DNA from 3 places in the Ferdinandcohnia sp. SAFN-114 genome. Region 3 is predicted to be linked to each of the others. Evidence: riboswitches for the same ligand, from Rfam matches in the RefSeq annotation. Region 3 holds a riboswitch; each other region holds the start of a gene.
What was found. Region 3 has a riboswitch for S-adenosylmethionine ahead of ACR65M_RS15530 (5-methyltetrahydropteroyltriglutamate--homocysteine S-methyltransferase). Riboswitches for the same ligand answer to the same signal wherever they lie in the genome.
Positions count from the first base shown of each region.

Region 1: it holds a riboswitch for S-adenosylmethionine, as region 3 does, so the genes downstream of both, ACR65M_RS19570 (methionine ABC transporter ATP-binding protein) here and ACR65M_RS15530 (5-methyltetrahydropteroyltriglutamate--homocysteine S-methyltransferase) in region 3, are expected to answer to the same signal.
Region 2: it holds a riboswitch for S-adenosylmethionine, as region 3 does, so the genes downstream of both, ACR65M_RS26365 (aliphatic sulfonate ABC transporter substrate-binding protein) here and ACR65M_RS15530 (5-methyltetrahydropteroyltriglutamate--homocysteine S-methyltransferase) in region 3, are expected to answer to the same signal.

Region 1 is NZ_JBPFDQ010000071.1:3,778-9,698, forward strand. It holds SAM riboswitch class I at 161-261, shown strand; gene ACR65M_RS19565 (O-acetylhomoserine aminocarboxypropyltransferase/cysteine synthase family protein) at 332-1,630, shown strand; SAM riboswitch class I at 1,760-1,867, shown strand; gene ACR65M_RS19570 (methionine ABC transporter ATP-binding protein) at 2,019-3,044, shown strand; gene ACR65M_RS19575 (methionine ABC transporter permease) at 3,142-3,741, shown strand; gene ACR65M_RS19580 (MetQ/NlpA family ABC transporter substrate-binding protein) at 3,758-4,600, shown strand; gene ACR65M_RS19585 (YuzK family famiily protein) at 4,850-5,017, shown strand; gene sufC (Fe-S cluster assembly ATPase SufC) at 5,390-5,921, shown strand, end outside.
Region 2 is NZ_JBPFDQ010000159.1:58-4,674, forward strand. It holds gene ACR65M_RS26360 (ABC transporter permease) at 129-959, opposite strand; gene ACR65M_RS26365 (aliphatic sulfonate ABC transporter substrate-binding protein) at 1,010-2,005, opposite strand; SAM riboswitch class I at 2,123-2,232, opposite strand; gene ACR65M_RS26370 (Crp/Fnr family transcriptional regulator) at 2,583-3,086, shown strand; gene ACR65M_RS26375 (hypothetical protein) at 3,134-3,292, opposite strand; gene ACR65M_RS26380 (aldo/keto reductase) at 3,400-4,317, shown strand.
Region 3 is NZ_JBPFDQ010000046.1:34,023-39,943, forward strand. It holds gene clpP (ATP-dependent Clp endopeptidase proteolytic subunit ClpP) at 1-487, shown strand, start outside; gene ACR65M_RS15520 (Na+/H+ antiporter NhaC family protein) at 556-1,872, opposite strand; gene ACR65M_RS15525 (SDR family NAD(P)-dependent oxidoreductase) at 1,906-2,670, opposite strand; gene ACR65M_RS15530 (5-methyltetrahydropteroyltriglutamate--homocysteine S-methyltransferase) at 2,797-3,900, opposite strand; SAM riboswitch class I at 4,019-4,120, opposite strand; gene ACR65M_RS15535 (DMT family transporter) at 4,232-5,110, opposite strand; gene ACR65M_RS15540 (AbgT family transporter) at 5,309-5,921, opposite strand, start outside.

The DNA of each region.
Region 1 (5,921 bases), on a different contig from region 3:
AATTTTGTAGCATTAACATGAATGTTTAATTAGTGTTGTCGATTTTCACAAAAAATACAAGTAATTTGGAATATCTTGTTTTTTCAAAATATTTTCATTGACTTGTGAATGAAAAAGGGTTAACATCAAATTAATCATAAAAGTAAAAACTTAATAGTTTATCTTATCAAGAGTGGTGGAGGGAATGGCCCTATGAAACCCGGCAACCGGTATTTACACGGTGCTAAATCCAGCAGGCTTTTTTTGCCTGAAAGATAAGAAGAGAGACCATACATACAACCTCTTCTTATCGAAGAGGTTTTTTTATTTAATCAAAGAGGGAGAGATTAATATGAGTGAAAAACAAAAAAATTTCAGACCAGAAACGATTGCAATACATGGGGGTCTTGAGGCAGATCCAGTAACCGGTGCTAGAGCAGTTCCTATCTACCAATCAAATGCGTTCAAATTTAATACTACTGAACATGCAGCAAATCTCTTTGGATTAAAGGAAAACGGTTATATTTATACTCGAATCCACAACCCAACTACTACTGTTTTTGAAGAAAGAGTAGCTCAATTAGAAGGTGGAGTAGGTGCATTAGCAGTTGCTAGCGGAATGGCAGCCATTACGACTTCAATCCTTAACATTGCGGGAGCAGGAGATGAGATTGTATCTGCTTCTACTTTATACGGTGGAACGTATAATCTATTTGCTAATACTCTACCTAAATATGGAATTAAAACGCATTTAGTAGATCCAAAAAATCCTGAAAATTTCCGTCAAGCAATAACACCAAATACAAAAGCAATCTTTGCTGAAACAATCGGAAACCCTAGCTTAGATATACTAGATATTGAGGCAGTTGCTAACATTGCTCATGAAGCAGGTATTCCACTAATTGTTGACAATACTTTTGCAACACCATATTTATGTAGACCAATTGAGCATGGAGCAGACATTGTTATCCATTCAGCTACAAAATGGTTACTAGGTAATGGAACAACCATGGGTGGAATTATAGTAGACGGAGGTAAATTCGATTGGAATTCACCAAAGTTCCCTGGATTTACAACTCCAGATCCTAGTTATCATGATTTAGTCTTTGCGGAAGCATTGGGACCAGTAGCCTTTATAATTAAAGCAAGAGTTCAACTACTACGTGATTTAGGTCCAGCTATTAGTCCATATAATTCATTCCAATTCAATTTAGGTTTAGAAACATTGCATGTTCGAATGAAGGAGCATATTGCGAATACGAAAAAAGTTGTTTCTTATCTTAAAAATCACCCTGGGGTTGAATGGGTGTTGTATCCAGGTGAAGAGGACCATCCAAATAAACAACTAGCTGATAAATATTTACCAAAAGGTGCAGGAGCGGTAATTGTATTCGGTATTAAAGGTGGAAGAGAAGCTGGCGAAAAGCTAATCAATAGTGTTGAGCTTTGGTCACATGTTGCAAATGTAGGAGATGCAAAAAGCTTAATTATTCACCCTGCTAGTACTACACACCAACAATTGAGCCCAGAAGACTTAAAGGCATCTGGTGTATCAGAGGACTTAGTCCGCTTATCTGTTGGTATTGAAAATGTGGAAGATATTTTAGAAGATTTAGAGCAAGCCATTAAAGCTGCAAATGGAACCAGTTAAGCCTTATCAGTGCCGACTGCATAACTGAAAAATTGTTCACAATATTTTCGTTGACACCCTTATATAGAGATGATAAGATTACTCTCGTGTTGTTTTAGTATGATAATAAAAATTAAATAAATCTGATAACTCTTATTTAGAGTGGTGGAGGGATGTGCCCGATGAAACCCAGCAACCGTCAACGTCTGTTGAAAAGGTGCCAATTCACACAAAGCTTTGGGCTTTGGAAGATGAGAGGAAGGAATCACAAAATTGTGCCTTTCTGCTCGTTTTTGCAGAAAGGCATTTATTTTTATATGCGTGGCATATTTGAATAATTATTATCTTTATTTATTTACATTATCGCATACACTAAACATAGTTTTCTCTGAATAGAAGGTGTGACAACGTGATAACACTAAAAAATGTTAAAAAGATTTATCAAACAAATACAAATTCTGTAACAGCAGTTAACAATATTGACCTTCAGATAAATGAAGGTGAAATTTTCGGAATCATTGGATACAGTGGCGCGGGTAAAAGTTCACTCATCCGTTTATTGAATGGGCTTGAAACTCCAACAGAAGGGAATATTTCTGTTGCTGGTCATAATATCACGTCCATTAAAGGAAAAGCATTACGTGATGCTCGTAAAGAAATAAGTATGATCTTTCAGCACTTTAACCTACTATGGTCGCGAACAGTTAGGGAAAATATCTCCTTTCCCCTGGAGATTGCAAAGGTGCCAAGAACTAAAAGAGAAGAACGGGTAAATGAGCTTATTAAGCTTGTAGGACTGGAAGGAAGAGAAGATGCTTACCCATCACAGCTAAGTGGTGGTCAAAAGCAAAGGGTTGGAATTGCAAGAGCACTTGCCAATAATCCGAAGGTTTTACTATGTGATGAAGCAACATCTGCATTAGACCCTCAAACAACTGACTCTATTTTGGACTTGCTAGTTGATATTAATGAGCGTTTAGGGTTAACAATCGTATTAATTACCCATGAAATGCATGTGATTCGTAAAATCTGTCATCGAGTTGCAGTAATGGAAAATGGGAAGTTTGTTGAACAGGGAAGAGTGCTTGATGTATTTAAAAAGCCTCAAGCCAACATTACAAAACGCTTCGTTCAGCAAGTGACAGAGCCTGAAGAAACAAAAGAAACGGTTGAGAATTTATTAGATCGTTATCCAAATGGAAAAATGGTTCAGCTTAGCTTTGTTGGTGAAGATGCTGAAATGCCATTAATTACAAGATTAATCCGAGATTTTAAGGTGGAAGTGAATATTTTACAAGGGAAAATTTCACAAACCCAAAATGGATCTTATGGAACATTATTTATACATCTTGATGGTGATGCTAATGAAGTCACTTCAGCCATCGAATTTATTCGACAACAACGAGTAGAAGCTGAGGTGATTGAAAATGCTTGAACAATTTCAAGAATTACTTAAATGGGAAAAACAAGTTAATGATTATCAAGCACTCAATTGGGGGAATCTTTGGGAAGCAACTTTAGAGACTTTATACATGACCTCAATCTCCGTGCTTGCTACTTTTATAATTGGTTTATTTTTAGGTTTAGTTCTCTTTTTAACAGATAAAGGAAATGCATGGGAAAATACAGTGGTGAATCGGATTGTATCTGCATTTGTTAATATTTTTCGTTCCATACCATTCATCATCCTGATTGTCCTATTGATACCTTTCACGAAAATTATGATGGGTTCCATGCTAGGACCAAATGCTGCGTTACCATCTTTGATTATAGGGTCAGCACCGTTTTATGCCAGAATGGTTGAAATTGCTTTGCGTGAAATCGATAAAGGAGTTATTGAGGCTTCTCATTCAATGGGAGCTACTAACTCGACAATCATTTTTAAAGTGTTAATTCCTGAATCTTTACCAGCCCTAATTTCTGGGATTACCGTTACTGCGATCTCATTAGTAAGCTTTACCGCAATGGCTGGAGTTATCGGTGCAGGTGGGTTAGGACATTTTGCATATTTATATGGTTTCCAGAGCAATAAACCGATCATTACATTTATTGCTACTGTTGCAATACTAATATTGGTATTTATCATTCAATTTGTGGGTGATTTCTTTACAAAACATACAGACAAGAGATAACAGGAGGAAAAACACAATGAAAAAATTACTTTATGTACTACTATTTGGACTACTTTCATTTGCCCTAGTTGCTTGTGGCGGAAATGACGATGCTGGTGATGGAGGAGACACTCAAGAAGCAGAAGGAAATAAAAAGCTTGTTGTAGGTGCGTCAGCTGTTCCACATGCAGAAGTCCTTGAACAAGCAAAACCTTTATTAAAAGATAAAGGAATTGACCTTGAAATAGAAGTTTTTACAGACTATATTTTACCGAACGTTGCATTGCATGAAAAAGAACTTGATGCAAACTACTTCCAAACACCAGGTTATTTAGACCTGCAACTAAAGGACAACCCTGACTTTGACTTTGTAAGTGTTGGAGAAATTCATAAAGAGCCTATTGGGATTTATTCTAAAGAATACAAAAGTTTAAAGGAGCTACCAGATGGTGCAAAAATTATTATGAGTAACTCTTTTAGTGACCATGGCCGTATTTTACCGATTTTTGAAAGAGAAGGTATTATCAAACTTAAAGAAGGGGTTGGCGATCAAGCAAGAGTTGAAGACATCGTCGAAAATCCAAAAAATCTAGATTTTTCTACATTAATTGAAGCAAAACTTCTTGCTACATCCTTTGAAAATGGTGAAGGAGATGCGGTTGTAATTAACACAAACTACGCTCTTGAAGGTGGAGTGAATATTGCAGAAGACGGTATTGCCTTTGAAGGTGATGATGTAGTACCTGCAAACCTCGTTGTTGTGAATAAGGGCGATGAAGATCGAGAAGAAATCAAAGCACTAGTAGAAGTGTTAAAATCTGAAGAAATTCAAAAGTTTATTGAAGAAAAATACGCTGGTGCTGTTACTGTAGTTGAATAATAACAAAAGAGGCTTGCCTATTGGTAAGCCTCTTTTCGATTTTTGAATATTCTCGAGGAAAACAAAGGAAATTGATTGAATTGTATCTCCTGTGTTCCTAGTGTTATCCATTTAGTCAAATAAGGATTGGGAGCTTTAAATACTCCGAAATCAAGCTGTTGAGGCAAAAGGATGATGGTGATAGCATTAAATATGTGCAAGTAAGCACGATAAAAAAGAAGGGATTGGTCCAATATCAATCAAATCCGTTTGAATTATACGGGCGAAATGGAAAAGGCAATGCATCAGGCACATGGGATTGGTTACAAAGATTACTGTCGAAAGTTCAAAGAGCGTATGCGGGTTGAGGTTAATCGAGAAAAGGACTATAAACAAGGTCTAATGATTATTGCTCAAATAGGCAAAGTGAACATCTAAATAGATATATTACGATTGCGAAACCCAGTGCCCACCACACTGGGTTTCTATATTATAGAATGAATTATCGGAATCTGTGAAAAATATACTGAGGATTTGAATACTTACCATTGGATAACATCTATTCTCCCTTACATATCCTTGTAATTTATGTTATCTTAATTGTTGGACAAGATTTAAATTTTTTCTTCTCATTTAATGCATAATACAACAAAACTTATATTAAAAAAATGTATCACGAGTGTGAATGTGTAAAGGTTGATATCACTTTGAATTTGATATAAGATTGTAATGAGAATAAAATGAGAATGAAGTTTTGACTTAATGTGTCAATACTATACAAAATATTTTCGTTTAATGGAGGTAGTAGTTATGGCAGGATCAACTTTAGTTATTAAGGATCTTCATGTCGAAATCGAAGGCAAGAAGATTTTAAAAGGGGTTAACCTTGAAATAAACGGTGGAGAAATTCACGCAATCATGGGACCAAATGGTACAGGTAAGTCAACTTTATCATCTGCAATCATGGGCCACCCTAAATATGAAGTAACAAGCGGAAGCATCACTCTTGATGGTGAAGATGTGTTAGAAATGGAAGTTGATGAGCGTGCACGCGCTGGACTTTTTTTAGCAATGCAATATCCAAGTGAAATCAATGGTGTAACAAACGCAGACTTCCTTCGTTCTGCAATTAATGCACGTCGTGAAGAAGGTGATGAAATTTCATTAATGAAATTCATCCGTACAATGGATAAAAACATGGAATATCTAGAAATGGATCCTGACATGGCTCAACGTTACCTTAACGAGGGCTTCTCAGGTGGGGAAAAGAAACGTAACGAAATCCTACAATTAATGATGTTAGAGCCTAAGATTGCAATCCTTGATGAGATTGACTCAGGAC
Region 2 (4,617 bases), on a different contig from region 3:
CTTTCTTGTCCTTTTACAAATTTCACCTTGTTTGGTTTCAAGGTTTATATTTTTAAACCCTGTCGTACCATTCGAAAAGGTTCTAGAAACATTTTGAACTGCCAGCATCTATACTCATCCTTTCAGGTCTACTTCACAAAGCTATCCTGCCAGTGAAGAGTTTTTTCCTCTGTTTTCTTCAAAATGGAGTCTGTTATTTTACCTAAAATCGCAAATAGTACGATGCTTGCAATGACCGTCTCAGGAGAATAGGAGTTTTGGCCAACAACAAGCAAATATCCAATCCCCTGACTAGCGCCCATTAATTCAGCTGCAACGACAAACATCCAACCTAGCCCAAGCCCACTTCGGATTCCAACTAGAAAAGAAGGAAGGGATGCAGGCAATATTACCTTTCTAATTAACTCAAACGATGAAAAATTATAGATTTTCCCTACTTCAATCAACTTTCGGTCAACACCCTGTATGCCTGACACGATGTTTAAATAAACCGGAAAAAATACCCCAACCGCAATTAGTGTAATTTTTGATGGTTCTGCAATCCCCATCCACAAGATAAAAAGAGGTACCCAAGCAAGGGACGGAATCGAACGGAAAGCCTGAATCATCGGGTCTAGTAACTGTTCAGCAATTCTAAAATAGCCGACCAATGAACCAAATATAACAGCAGCAACTACCCCAATGAGAAACCCAAAAAAGATGCGATATAACGTAATCCCAATATGGCTCCACAGACTTCCATCTCCAGCAAATTCAATTATTTTCGCAAGGATAACCGTTGGTGCCGGCATAAGATGACCTTCAAGGACACCAATGTGGCTTAAATATTGCCAAACCACGATTAAAATAGCCGGGATGATACTCCCAAGTAGAACTACTTTTAGACTTCCTGATAATACAAACTCACGCTTCGATTTCACCTTAATTTGTCTAGTCAACGCTCCGCCTTTTGTGCTCATTTTACCGTCTCCTATCACGAGGAAGTGCCGTTTTTAAAGAGGCACAATCCCTATTGTTTAATTACGTTTTCCGCAAACGTAGGATTAATCAATTCCTGAACTAGTTGATCCAATTTAACATCTTTTCCGATGATTTCCTGCGCTTGAAGCACCTTACCTGCTTCGGTTAATGCCTCAATTTGTATTTCACCAGGAACAGGATTAGAAAAATCATTTCGTTCATTTAATTGTTTATTAGCAACTTCAATATCAATATTTGCGGACTTTGCCAAAATTTCCGCTGTTTCCTCTGGATTTTCTAAAACCCATTTACGAGCCTTTTCGTAGACCTCAATGACTTTTTCTACGTACTTGGGATATTTCTCCGCAAACTCAGAACGCACATTTAAGGTTCCATACGTATTAAAATCTGCATTGCGGTAAAAAAGGTTCGCATCCGTTTCTAATTCAACTCTTGCCATATGAGGATCTAACCCCGACCATGCATCCACTTGACCAGAAGATAACGCGGCCGCTCCATCTCCATGCTGGAGGTTAACGATTTCAACATCTGATGGACTTAACCCTTCCTCATTAAGGGCGCGTAATAGGAAAATATATGGATCTGTCCCGATAGTTGCAGCAACCTTTTTCCCTTTTAAATCGCTTATACTTTGAATCTTTGAATCTTTATTTGCGACCAACGCAGTCCACTCTGGCTTTGAGTAAATATACACCGATTCAATTGGAGCTCCCTTTGCTTTTGCCATTAGAGCAGCTGCCCCTGCAGATGAACTGAAATCCGCACTTCCACTATTTAAAAATTCCAATGCTTTATTACTTCCTTGACTTAGAACAAATTCAACCTTAATTCCCTCTTCTTTGAATGCTTCTTCAGCCCACCCAAACTCTTTTAACACAAGACTCGTAGGCGAATAAAAAGCATAATCTAATGTGATTTTTTTAGGTTTTTCACTTCCTTGGCTCGCTTTACTTGTGCTATTCGAACAACCTGCAATTCCAATCAACAGTAATACAGCAATAAAAATAACGCTTATTTTCTTCATGTCTGTACCTCCAGTATTTTTATAGGAAAACTAGGAATAGTACTAATACAACTTCTAACTTGCATATCCTAACGATGAAAAAAGCCCCCTTCTAGTAAGAAGAGGGCTTTTTTCCTCCTCTTATCTTTCAGGTAATTTTACCTGATGGAATTAGCACCTTTTCAAGAATAATCTTGAAGGTTGCCGGGTTTCGTAGGGCCATGTCCCTCCACCGCTCTGGATAAGAGTCCTTTATTAAATTAATACGTTCTAGTTTTACTTTATAAATGGATTATAGAGTGTAAAATACCCAAAGTCAAACACTTTTTGAAAAATTTTCCCTTATTAAAATTTTCGGTGATTATAATCATTCCCTATACAAAACGTTAAATTTGAGACTATAAATACAATCAAAAAACATTTGTGTCATATTTGTGAAGCCCATTGCTTTAATTGAAAATCCATTGTATATTAAGAGTGTAGAAAGTTAGTGAAAAACTTCACAAACTAACTACCCAAGCTGGCAGCTAAAACGATCATATTTTTTTATAACAACTTGTGAATAGTTTCACAATATTAAATAAAAGGGGAGATTAAGATGAGAACATTCTTAAAAGGACCTAAAATGGCAGTTATTTGGACAGTATTACGTGTATGGTTAGGTATTCAATGGCTAGAAGCTGGTTTTCATAAATTGACTGGAGGATTTGACGCAGGCGGATTCCTCCAAGGAGCACTTGCAAAGGCTGGTGGCGAACACCCAGCAGTAGCAGGTTGGTATGCAACATTCCTAGAAGGCTTTGCCGTTCCAAACGTTGATATAATTAACGTACTCATTCCATGGGGAGAAGTTCTAGTTGGACTTGGATTAATCTTAGGTGCTGCAACAATCCCAGCATTAATTGCAGGGGCATTCATGAACCTAAACTTCTTACTTGCTGGAACAGTTAGCACAAACCCAGTACTTTACACATTAGCAGTTATTCTCTTATTTGCAGGCGCTGCAACATACTACTACGGTGTAGATAGATTTGCAGTACCATTCTTAACAAAACGAATTCATACGAAAAAAGATACTAAAACAGCAACAACCACTGCATAACTAAAAAAAGGAGTTCTACCCGATTTTGGGAGAACTCCTTTTATATTCTACTCATCATCAATCTCGCCGTCACCGATTTCATCTTCCTCTTCAATTTCTTCAATTTCCTCGCCTTCCTCAGGTCTTTCGTCATCCCCACAACCCGCTAAGAAAAACATCGGAAATGCTAATAATAACAGCATGAATAAGCGTTTTATTTGGTTCATTACTTAACCTCCTTTTATCTATACTTTCCAATCAATAGCGAAATATGTAAACTAGAAATGGGTAACAGTAATAATATTCCTATATTAAAACTTGGAGGTTTAACACAATGCGAAAAATAAAACTCGGCACTAGTTCACTAGAGGTTCCTGTTATAGCAGTAGGGTGTATGAGAATCAACTCATTAGAAAAGCCTGAGGCGGAAGCGTTTGTACAAACGGCATTAGAAAACGGAGCAAACTTTTTTGACCATGCCGATATTTACGGAAGTGGCACTTGTGAAGAAATCTTTGCAGATGCAATACATATGAACGATGACGTGAGGGAGAAAATCATTCTTCAATCCAAATGTGGCATTCGAAAAGGAATGTTTGACTTTTCAAAAGAACATATACTTAATTCCGTAGATGGAATCTTAAAACGTCTTAAAACGGACTATCTTGATGTTTTACTTTTACATCGTCCAGATGCCCTTGTTGAGCCTGAAGAGGTTGCAGAGGCATTTGATGTGTTGGAATCATCAGGGAAGGTTCGTCATTTTGGAGTCTCTAACCAAAAGCCGATGCAAATACAGTTATTAAAAAAATATGTAAAGCAGCCAATTGTTGCAAATCAGCTGCAATTAAGTATCCCCAATGCCCACATGATTGCAAGTGGTGTTACAACTAATATGCAAATTGATCAATCCATTAACCGTGATGGAGATGTCCTTGATTTTTGCCGATTGAATGACATTACCATTCAACCATGGTCACCTTTTCAATATGGTTATTTTGAAGGACCTTTTCTCGGTAATGAAAAATGTCCAGAATTAAATCAAAAAATTGATGAAATTGCTGAAAAATACGGCGTATCCAATACAACTATTGCAATTGCGTGGCTATTACGTCATCCAGCCAACATGCAGCCGGTAATTGGAACCATGAATATCGAGCGATTAAAGGATTCCGTGAAAGCAAGTGAAGTCCAGTTATCCCGCGAAGATTGGTACAGCATTTTTCAAGCGGCTGGTTATCTACTTCCGTAAATAACAAAGCTTCGCTCACGCCCGTATATTGGCGATAAGCATAAGATTAGCGCTGACAGAAGGCGTCCTTTGCTTTCAAAGGTGATTGGCTTGTGACCTAGAGCCGATGGTGCCTGAGAGCTAGACAAAGCAGGCAAGGGTAAAATTTTTTCGGTTGTGTCTGAGGTTTAGGTAGCTTTGGACTTGCAATAGCAAATTTTGAGGGGGTGTGTCCGAAAGTATGTGTGTCTTCAGACTAGCTAAGGTAAAATCTACTCGGTTGTGTCCGAAGTTCAGGTGACTTCGGACAGGCATAGGTAA
Region 3 (5,921 bases):
TTTGATTGGTGACGAAATAAATGATGCTGTTGCAAATAGTGTCGTTGCGCAGCTATTATTTTTAGCCGCTGATGATCCTGAAAAGGATATTTCTCTCTATATCAACAGTCCTGGAGGTTCAACAACTGCTGGATTTGCCATTTTTGATACGATGCAATATATCAAACCAGATATCAGGACCATTTGTACAGGTATGGCTGCATCCTTTGGTGCCATGCTTTTGCTAGCCGGAACAAAAGGAAAAAGATTCGCCCTTCCAAATAGTGAAATCATGATCCATCAGCCACTAGGTGGAGCACGTGGGCAAGCCACTGAAATTGAGATCTCTGCAAAACGAATTCTTAAGCTTCGAGAACATATCAATCAAATCATTTCGGAACGCACAGGTCAACCTGTTGAGAAGGTAGCAAAGGATACCGATCGAGACTATTTTATGAGTGCAGAAGAAGCAAAGGAATACGGGATTATTGATGGAATCATTAAATAACCATCTTTTTATAAAAAAAGCGAATACCACTCTCAAATGGTATTCGCTTATTACTTTATCATGATTTGTTATGCAGCCTTTATTTTTTTACTTTTATTTCGTTCAAATCTAGGAAATCCAATTAGAATAGCAATAATACCACATATTAAAATTGCGATTGGATAAAAGGAATATTTCAAAATGCTTAATGGCGAAATTGCCGCTAACCCTGATGCGACTAGCATTTGTCCTCCATATGGAACAAGACCTTGCCAGCTACTAGAAAATATATCAAGAATACTTGCAGATTTTCGTGGATCAATTTGGTATTCATCAGCAATATTCTTAGCCAATGGACCAGTGATAATAATAGAAATTGTGTTGTTAGCAGTAGCTAAATCTGTCACACTAACCAATCCAGCAATTCCAAACTCTGCCCCTTTTTTCGTTTTAATTTTACTCGTTACAAAGTTTAGAAGCCATTGGATACCACCGTTATGCTGGATAATGCCAATCATACCTCCGATTAAAATCGCAACAATGGCTAAATCCTCCATATTAATAACACCTTGGGAAACAGCTTCTATAAATCCAGTCAAAGTGTAAGAACCATCAACTAAACCAATAATCCCTGCAAAAATGGTCCCACCTAGAAGAACAATTAACACATTCACTCCCAGTAAAGCAACAATTAGAACGGCTAGGTATGGAACTACTTTAATAAACTCATATGAGTAATCGCCCAAAGTTTCTACACTATTACCAGCAGTAACAAACCAAAGAATGATTGCAGATACGATAACGGCAGGTAACACAATCAGAAAATTGGTTTTAAATTTGTCACTCATTTTCGTTTGCTGTGTTCGAACCGCTGCAATGGTAGTATCAGATATCATCGAGAGGTTATCTCCAAACATCGCTCCACCAATTACCGTCCCCATTGCTAAAGCCAGCGGTATCCCAGTTTGTTCTGCAATGCCAATGCCAATTGGCGCAAGTGCAGCGACCGTTCCCATTGACGTTCCCATGGATAGAGAAATGAAACAACCGACAACAAATAATCCGACCATTAATAGATTACTAGGAATAAAGGTTAACCCCATATTTACGGTAGACTCAACTGCCCCCATACCTTTTGCAGTTTCAGCAAATGCACCTGCTAAAATAAAGATAACCGCCAATAGCATAATGTTGGGGTGTCCAGCACCTTTTGTAAATATATCAATTTTCCTAGATAATTTTTCCTTTTTATTCATTATTAATGCAACGGCAGAAGCAATAATAATCGCAACATTTAGTGGCATATTTGAAAAATCACCGGAAATAGCTCCAGTGCCGACAAATAATAAGACAAAAATTAATAATGGAAACAACGCAGAGAAGCTTCCTTTTTTTACATCTTCCATTTCTACCTACTCCTTTCGTTTTAAAAGATTAAATCAATGCATCGTCATTCCACCCGTAACATTAATCCCTTGCCCCGTCATATAATCCGAGTATGTTGAGGCTAAAAACACTACAACATTTGCGATATCTTTAGGTTCAGCCGTTCTACCTAGCGGAACCTGAGAATAGTCCTCCTGTCTTATTAGCTCAGCAGTAAGCCCTCTTAATTCACCGCCTATTACTCTTTCCTTACGCTTCATGTCAGTTTCTACGATTCCAGGACAAACCGCGTTCACATTGATTCCATCTTGAGCCAATTCAATTGCCATAGTTTTTGTAAAGCCTAATACAGCATGTTTGGAAGCAACATAGCTTCCCATTAATCGGTACCCATTTTTACCCGCTTGCGAGGAAATGTTGATAATCTTCCCACCTTGCCCTTGCTTTTTCAGAATTCTTGCGACAGCTTTACTGAACAGGTATACTCCTTTTGCGTTCACGTCCATCACAAGGTCCCAGTCTTCTTCCTTTATATCCACGGAGTAATCCATTTTTGAAATTCCGGCGTTATTCACTAAAATATCTAAACGCCCAAAATGCTCCATTACTTCTTGAACCGCTTTTTCAACCTGTGCGGCTATTGTAACGTCTGCCTGGAAGTAAACTAACTTTTCATTGGGCTTTTCCGTATTCCATTCTCTATCCACTACAGCTACTTTAGCTCCACACTCCAAAAATGCGTCCACAATCGCTTTTCCGATTCCTTGGGCACCGCCTGTTACAATGGCTACTTTTCCTGTTAAATCCATGCAATACATTTTAATATCCTCCATGCCTTCACAAAAAGTATTCATGTCTGATTACTTGGTTTTATCCTGTAAAAGAAACAGGTACACCGTCCCACCTGCTATTGCAGTTGGACGGGAGACCCGTCCCTGTTTCCCTTATCCCCAAATTTCTTTGGAGATATCTACAATGTATTTCAATTTCGCCCATTGCTCTTCTTCAGTTAAAATATTTCCGTGGTGAGTCGAAGCAAAACCACATTGCGGGCTGATACATAAATTTTCAAGTGGTACAAATTGTGATGCTTCTTTTACACGTGCGATAATATTCTCTTTAGATTCTAATTCTCCACGCTTTGATGTAAATACACCAAGAACAACGCGAGGGCCATCATTTGGGATATGCTCTAATGGAGTGAAGTCCCCCGAACGATCGTCATCATACTCTAGGAAAAAGCCATCCACTTTTTCTTTCGCAAAAAGAGTAGGAGCAATTTTTGCATAGCTGCCTTCGAATGCCCAGTTAGAGCGGTAATTTCCACGACAAAGGTGGGTGGTGATTGTTAAATCTTCTGGCTTTCCCTCTAATACGCCGTTAGCAACTTTTAACGCTAATTCGATTAATTCTTCACGTGTTGAACCACTATCATTAAAAGGAATCTCCGGTGCGTTGAGACCTGCTATGTAAACATCGTCTAGTTGTAAATAGCGGCAACCTGCCTCATAAAAGGCTTTAATGGCATCTCGATATGTTTGAATAATATCATTCGCATATTCCTCAAGGTCAGGATAGATCTCCTTGTTCCGGATTCCAGCATTAAACAATTGATTCGGACTTGGAATGGTTTGTTTTGCTACCGCACGGTCACCCACGATTTCTTTAAATTCAATGAAATCTTTAACATGTGGGTGATCAGGATTAAAGGAAATCTTCCCAATAACTCGCACGTCGTATCTCTCGGTCTCTTCTCCCTTGAACTTAAAACCATGGTTTGGAACGTAGCCCTCTACTCCATTTAAATGCTCTAAGAAATCTGTGTGCCAAAATCTGCGGCGGAACTCACCATCTGTAACGGCTTGTAAGCCGATTTCAATTTGTTTATCCACAATCTTTTTAATTTCTTCTGTTTCAATGTCATGAAGTTCTTGTGCTGAAATTGCTCCTGCTTGAAAATCCTTTCTTGCCTGATGAATTACTTCTGGACGTAATAAACTTCCTACATGATCTGAACGAAATGGAGCCTTTACTAACGTTTTTGTCATTTTAAAACCTCTCCTACCTTTTAAAATTTGGGACAAGGGACCTGTCCCTCCATCCCACACAAAAAACCCTCTTCTTGGAAATAAGAAGAGGGTTGGAAAGACATATGAAGTCCCGCTCTTCTTATCTTCTAGCTTGTTGCTACTGGAATTGGCACAGTACTTTAAAAAGTCTGTTGCCGAGGCTTCAAAGGGCCAGTCCCTCCACCTCTCTGGATAAGAAAATTCAAAATATTAAATTATGAATTAAACTTTACGCTCATTTGTAAAAATTGTCAACACTAATTTTTAAATAAATAATTATAGTATCGACCTTTTGTGTTCTTCTTACTCCCTATGACTTTCTAGCGTTTTTCCAATTAATCTCACTTATAAAGGTAGATCCCAAGATTAAGATGCCACCCACAATTTGTATTAGGTTCATACTTTCATTTAAGATAATGGCCGCCATGATTACGGCGGAAATGGGGTCAATATAGCTTAACACGGCAATGGTTTGGCCCTTTAATTTTTTTATTGCAGAAAAATATAAAAGGTACGCTACCCCTGTATGAATGATCCCCACCATCAATAATAGACTGATTGACTGTAGATCAAGTCCTGAGTAATTCAGGCTTTGCGTTGCTAGAACGTAAGGAAACAATACAATTGAGGCCATTGAAAGTTGCATAATTGTAGTTTCAAAATCTGATAGGCCCTTGATAAACTTATTAATGAGAATCATACTTGCGTAAAACGCCGCAGCCAATAATCCGTTCAATATGCCTACAGGATGATTGTATGTTCCAACCGTTGTTTCAGCACCTGGATTAACAACTAAAAGTAAACCTACAAAGGCGAATACAATGCTAATCCCCTTCATCCATGTCCATTTTTCCTTCAGTAATAATGGAGCCAAAATCATAACAAACACTGGGGCAAAATAATAGCTTAGCGTAGCATTTGAAATAGTTGTATACCGATAAGATTCAAATAAAAAAATCCAGTTAAAGCCCAACGCGGCCCCTGATAAAAGTAGTAAGATAAGGTTCCGTTTTGACATTTTCAATGAAAACTTCTGCTTAACTAAAAAACTAGCACCAATTAAAAACAAACTTCCAATTGTTCCACGAAATAAAGCCATTTCGCTCGAAGAAAGATCAATATTCTTCACAAATAACCCTATACTGCCAAAAATCAGCATCACTACTATAAAAATAAACTTTGCCTTCATTACCCTTCTCCTATTATAGGCCTCTCCCTCTTCCTATAGGACACGAGGGCAGGCGCAAAATGTCCTAAAACTAAATGAAACAGAAAACCTCAATTTATGAGATTCTCTGTTTCACATGTTACATTGCTTTATTTAAATTGTCAGCCTATATTTTCATTTTCGGAATCTATTACGTAAAAAGTCTCGTAATCTTTTCCTCTATAAATGAATCGGTCCCTGTGGTCCAACTGGAACACCGATTAGGTACCAAACCACAGCAATTATGATCCAGAATATACCGAAGAATACTGTGTATGGAAACAGTCCAGAAATCAATGTACCTAACCCGATATTTTTATCGTATTTTTTCGCAAAAGATAATAGCAGTACTAAATAAGGAAGCATCGGTGTAATAGGATTTGTAATGGAATCCCCAACTCGGTAAATGGCTTGTGTAAACGCCGGGTGGTAATCCAAATACATAAACATCGGTACAAAGATTGGAGCAAGGATCGCCCACTTTGCTGATGCACTTCCAATTAGTAGATTTACAAAAGCAACAAAAATAATGAACAGAACAATTAATGGAACACCTGTTATTCCTATATCATTCAGGAAATTAGCCCCTTTAATCGCAATGATTGGACCTAGATTACTCTCGCTAAAGAATGAAAGTAATTGTGCAGCAAAGAACACTAAAACAATGTATGGTCCCATCGTACTCATCGATTTACCTAAGATATTTCCAAAATCTCTTGAACTAGTAATTGTCTTGGCACCCAGTCCATAGAAGAAACCAGGAATAAAGAAGAAGATTGTTAAAATTGGTACA